Linked DNA regions of Arcticibacter tournemirensis. The protein of the gene in region 1 interacts with the protein of each later gene in a pairwise test. Links are inferred from orthologs where the notes say so. Each region holds a gene or a part of one and is shown in the gene's direction. Other genes may lie near its edges.

Region 1 (2,840 bases):
GATAGAAAAAGAAAAAAGCGTTATACTCGATGAAATAGCGTCTTATCAGGATCAGCCGGAAGAAGCAATTCAGGATGATTTTGAGGATATGCTATTTGCCGGGCATGCCCTGGGAAGAAATATACTCGGGACTTCCGAATCGGTTAAAGGCCTTCATCGCGAAGATGTTTTTTCATTCCTTTCTTCCTGTTATAATACCGAGGAAATTGTGATTGGAGTGAGCGGAAACTACGATTTTAAGAAGCTTACCAGGGTCTTTTCAAAATATTACAACGGCATTCCTCATAACAGGATAACACTTCAGCGTAATGCGCCTCAACATAAAGCGGAGACTAAGAGGGTTGAAAAAGCTATTGCTCAGACTCATTGTGTATTAGGTAACCAGGCCTATTCCATTCATCATCCTCACAAAACCGGCTTGCTGCTTCTCAATAATATTCTCGGGGGAAGTGGTATGAGCTCTGTCCTGAACCTGACGATCCGCGAAAAATATGGGATTGCGTACACCATCGAATCGAACTATACTCCTTTATCCGACAGCGGTATTTTTTCTATTTATTTCGGGACAGATGCCGAAAAGGCCGAAAAAGCTTTAAGTCTGGTAAATAAACAGCTTAAGCTTTTAAGGGAGAACAAGATGACTGACCTTACTCTCGAAAGGGCAAAGAAGAAGCTTAATGGATTAGTTGCGCTGGCAGAAGATAACAGGCTTGGTGTGATTATAGCTATGGCAAAAAGCTTAATCGACTACAACAAAGTAGACTCATTAAACGAGGTTTTTGAAAAAGTAAACAACGTTACTTCTGTGCAACTTCTCGAAATTGCCAACGAAATATGTAGTCCTGCTGCTATGAGCACTCTGATGTTTGAGCCTGAAGAGGATTAACAGGTTATTATTGAGGTACTAACAACGTTCGTCTTCTGTCTTCGGGAGGTTCTATAATTTAGGAAAAACAGCTTGTCTGTTGTTCGTGTAAAATGGATAAGCAAATTTTATATAATTTTGTAAAATGAAATTACCAATAGTGGCGTATGGCGATCCGGTTTTAAAAAAGAAAGCTGTTGATATTACGGCTGATTATCCTGAGTTGAACAAGTTGATAGGCGACATGTTTGAGACCATGTATAATGCAAGTGGTGTTGGTCTTGCAGCTCCTCAGATCGGACTTTCTATACGACTTTTTGTAATAGACATCACTGATAAAGAAGAACCCGGGCTCGAAGACTTTAAAAAGGTCTTTATCAATGCGCAGATTCTCGACGAGCAAGGCTCCTTATGGGATTTTAATGAGGGATGTCTGAGCATACCGGATGTAAGGGAAGATATTAAGAGGCTTGATACCATCAGAATATCTTATTATGATGAAAACTGGCAGCATTACGAAGAGACGTACACCGGCTTACCAGCGAGAGTAATTCAGCATGAGTACGATCATATCGAAGGAAAACTGTTTACAGATAAACTCAGCCCCTTAAGACGGGCAATGATAAAAAGCAGGCTGGATGCTATATCGAGAGGAGCAATCAAGGTAGCTTATAAGATGAAATTTCCGGCAGCTTCTAAAAAGCGTTAATCCGAATTGTTTCTGTTTTTATCTCCCTGTATAATTTGCTGAATGAAGGAGCCCCAGGCAAAGGGATTAAGCAGAGGGTTGGCATAACGCTGGTTGATGGCTTTATTTGTTAAAGCAATATGGTTATTCTGGAAATTAATTCCACGCATCTCCTGCCCGTCGCGGGGAAGATCGCGCGCCATAGCTAACAGGGATGTTTTTGCTACGTTTTTCTTTGCTATTTCGAGATCGTCGTCAGCAAATTTCAATTCCATGAACTCCTTATTGAACTGGTCGACGCTTGCCCATGGCAGCACAGCAACGGTGGGAAGATTGATAACCTCCGCTTTCATTTTTATGATGACCGTATAGCTTTTATCTTTAAGATTAGACGGAATAACAATAGCCTCACGCCGGTATCCCACTGCGCTAAACACGATGGTATCTCTTTCGTGTGCAACGAAAGAAAAGTATCCCTGGAAATTTGCTGAAGAGGCTCTGTTCCGGTCGCTTCTGTTTGTTACCGAAACATAGGGCACCACGATATTGGAGTCAACGTTATAAATCACCCCCGAAAACTGTACAAGCGGTCTGTCCTGTGCCCGCGATGCGGTCAGGCTAAGCAGAACGGCTAATAAAGTCAGCAAATATTTCATCGTTGTAAACCTACCAAAAATTGTGCAACTCTTTCGTTAAATACTGTTAAATGGAAAAAAAGCGGGTACGCATTTAGAACGTATCCGCTTTATAAATATTTTCAAATAATGTTTCAGCTCTATCCGGGCATCACAGCATTCGGATCGTCTATATCTGTGAGGTTAATTGCCTCAATCGCCGCAATTTCGGGCACAGACTTCTTTACGGCTTGTTCGATGCCTGCTTTCAGAGTCATAATGCTCATGGGACAGGATCCACATGCGCCTAACAATTTTATCTTTACGATATTATCTGAAGTAATCTCCTCAACAGATACGTTTCCTCCATCTGCTTCCAGATAAGGCCGGATTGAATCCAACGCACTTTCCACTTTTTGCAACAAATCCATATCAAATAATTTTGCTAAAATTACGAAAAATTCTGATTAAAAACGTTTTACCTCGCTGGCATTTTGTATAGATACCTGCTGTGCAACTCTTTCTGCTACCTCTGAAAAGGCTTTGGAAGTAGGGTTGTTTTCCTGAAGTATTACCGGTTCACCCGAATCTCCGGCTGCGCTGATGCTTTGTACCAGTGGAATTTCACCGAGGAATGGAATGCTGAACTGCTCAGCTAATTTTCGGCCCCCTC
Region 2 (2,891 bases), 5.1 Mb from region 1 along the record:
CTTCCCGGAGTTATTGTACACCTCGACAAAATCTACACCCTCTGCCCTGGGATTAAAGAGCACTTCGTTGACCAGGATATTGCCGGGTTCTATATCGCCACTTCCCGGATTATTGGGGCCCGGATTATCAGGCGGCGTACCGTCATCTTTTATCGGGCCTATTACAAAGTCGTCGAAAATAAACTGATCGGACCTTGATTTCGTGTATATACACTGCACCCCAAACCACTTGGTTGTGAATATCGGCCTGGGATCTTTAGCCTCACCTTCTACTGAATAGCTGCTTTCGCCCGCATTTTTGGAAAGGAGGGTCCACTTGCCATCTTTTGTGCGATTGACTCTGATATGGGCCATTACCTTGCTGCCGCCTGCCCGTCCGTCGCGACCGTCAATCAGGAGTTCAGCTTGATCGCCATTGGCTTTATATAGGTCGTATGAATCTTTTGATCCGTTTTCTCCAATCTGGATATAATAACCCTGCAGCTCATCGTTCAGGTCCTGCTTGTCGGAGATAAGGTAAATGCAGGCGAAGTTTGACGCTGAGGGCGCAAAGTTCAGTTGTATATAAAATTCCCAGGAAACATCGGTGGATAATGTACTCTCTGTTGAAAGATATTTTATCCCTGCCGAATCGCTCTTCGCAGTTTGAAGTTGTGCAGAGGAGTTAACCCTGAATGAAGAAGCAGATCCAGTCCAGAGGGGTGAAGATGTAAAGTTGCCGTCATTAAATGAATCCTGAAACTGGGCAAAGGCAAAATTCGTATAAAAAATGGCGAAAAAGAGTAAACATTTTTTCATATTTGCCAGATTCAAAAATTAAGTAACATATTTATACACAATTAAAAATGAAAGTCGCAGTTGTAGGCGCTACGGGCCTTGTAGGTTCGGTGATGTTAAAAGTTTTAGCAGAGCGCAATTTCCCGGTTACTGAGTTAATTCCCGTGGCATCAGCAAAAAGTGCTGGTAAAGAAGTAGAATTTAAGGGTAAGAAGTACAAGGTAGTAACAGTGGATGATGCAATTGCAATGAAACCTGATGTGGCATTGTTCTCGGCAGGGGGAGGTACTTCTCTTGAGCAGGCTCCGCGTTTTGCAGAAGCCGGTACTGTAGTGATCGATAACTCGTCAGCGTGGCGCATGGATCCCACTAAAAAGCTGGTTGTTCCTGAGGTTAATGCAAATGTACTAACAACAGAGGATAAAATTATTGCAAATCCGAATTGTTCTACTATACAGATGGTAGTGGCTTTGAAGCCGCTTCATGATAAATATAAGATAAAAAGAGTAGTTGTTTCTACTTACCAGTCGGTTACCGGTACTGGTAAGAAAGCCGTTGATCAGCTGATGAATGAGCGTAACGGAGTAGAAGGGCCGATGGCCTATGCCTATCCGATTGATCTGAACGTAATACCTCACATTGATGTGTTCCTCGATAACGGATATACGAAAGAGGAAATGAAAATGATCCTTGAAACCAAGAAGATCATGGGAGACGAGTCTATCAACGTTACGGCTACAACCGTTCGTATCCCTGTAATGGGCGGGCACTCTGAAGCGGTAAACATTGAGTTTGAGAACGATTTTGACCTCGCAGAGGTGAGAAGCTTACTTGAACAGCAGGAAGGGCTGATCGTAGTTGACGATCCGGCAAACCTGAAATATCCGATGCCAATGGACGCTCATGAGAAGGATGAAGTTTTAGTAGGCCGTATCCGCCGGGATGAGTCGCAACCGAATACCCTTAACTTATGGGTGGTTGCCGATAACCTGCGTAAGGGTGCTGCTACGAATGCCGTTCAGATTGCTGAATACCTTGTAAAGCAGGGAATGCTTGGGTAGTTGACAATGGACAATTGACAATTGACAGTGGACAGTGGACAATTGATAATTGAAAATGAATAATTAACTGGTTTAGGCGTGAAGCTTAAACCAGTTTTTGTTTAAAAGCTAGAGCCCAACCGGCATAGCTAACAGCTGGTAATTTATGAAAAGGATCTTTTTTAGTTTTTGTCTGCTTTTTTGCCATCTCATTAACAATGCCCAAACGCTTGAGAAAAAGATCGCGGCAGCATACGCCCGGTTTGAGGCGGATCCGCAGTTGAAATACGGGAATAGTTCGTTGACTGTGTTAAATGCTCAAACAGGGGAAATAGTTTTTTCTAAAAACGGGAATACTGGTCTTGCTCCGGCATCGACCTTAAAAACTGTAACTTCTATTACTGCTTTTAATCTATTGGCTGAAGATTTTCGCTGGGAAACGACCTTGGGCTATACCGGAACGATAAGCAATGGAGTCCTTTCCGGCGATCTTATCATTACCGGGAGCGGCGACGCTACTTTGGGAAGCAATCGTTACGAACAATCTAAATCGGCTGTCCTGTTAAACCGTTGGCTTGCTGTCGTTAAGAAAAGCGGGATTCAGAAGATTCAAGGGAGAGTGATAGCAGACGATCGCTTGTTTGGAACACAAAGTCTTCCTCAAGGCTGGATCTGGCAGGATATTGGCAACTATTACGGCGCAGGAGCCACATCAGCTACATGGGAGGAAAATCAATTTGGATTACTTATTAAGCCCGGCGCAAGGATGGGTGATCCGGTTGTTTTTCAGGGTACAGATCCTCTCATGGCTGGCCTGAAAATAGTAAATGAGGTGACCACAGGAGCTGCAGGCAGCGGAGATAATGTTTATGCCTATTCTGCGCCATATTCTGATATAGTTTATGTACGCGGTACCTATGCATCTGATCTTAGAAAAACAATCATGCTTTCAGTTCCTGATCCGGCTTCGCAGCTTTCGGCCGACCTGAGAGTAAAACTCACTCAGAATGGAGTTCTTGTTTCCGGGGAGGCAACAACGGCGAGAAAGATCAGCATTGAGAAGACAGGTTTTCT

Evidence for each region. The genes of interacting proteins can lie anywhere in the genome.
Region 2: the proteins of def (region 1) and BDE36_RS21570 interact in binary tests that used the Escherichia coli proteins (3 or more experiments, as listed by UniProt). The link is inferred for Arcticibacter tournemirensis from one-to-one orthologs.

What each region holds. Positions count from the first base shown.
Region 1 is NZ_VFPL01000001.1:64,821-67,660, reverse strand. The notes cover bases 30-2,792. They hold def (peptide deformylase), read left to right. Parts: upstream 30-1,010; coding sequence 1,011-1,574; downstream 1,575-2,792. Other genes in these bases: BDE36_RS00310 (Mrp/NBP35 family ATP-binding protein), read right to left, coding at 2,635-2,792; BDE36_RS00315 (NifU family protein), read right to left, coding at 2,329-2,598; BDE36_RS00320 (peptidase associated/transthyretin-like domain-containing protein), read right to left, coding at 1,571-2,209; BDE36_RS00330 (M16 family metallopeptidase), read left to right, coding at 30-886. In the rest of the region: more of BDE36_RS00330, read left to right, coding at 1-29; more of BDE36_RS00310, read right to left, coding at 2,793-2,840. UniProt on the Escherichia coli protein: Removes the formyl group from the N-terminal Met of newly synthesized proteins. Requires at least a dipeptide for an efficient rate of reaction. N-terminal L-methionine is a prerequisite for activity but the enzyme has broad specificity at other positions.
Region 2 is NZ_VFPL01000001.1:5,153,501-5,156,391, reverse strand. The notes cover bases 28-2,841. They hold BDE36_RS21570 (aspartate-semialdehyde dehydrogenase), read left to right. Parts: upstream 28-845; coding sequence 846-1,838; downstream 1,839-2,841. Other genes in these bases: dacB (D-alanyl-D-alanine carboxypeptidase/D-alanyl-D-alanine endopeptidase), read left to right, coding at 1,984-2,841; BDE36_RS21575 (lamin tail domain-containing protein), read right to left, coding at 28-798. In the rest of the region: more of BDE36_RS21575, read right to left, coding at 1-27; more of dacB, read left to right, coding at 2,842-2,891.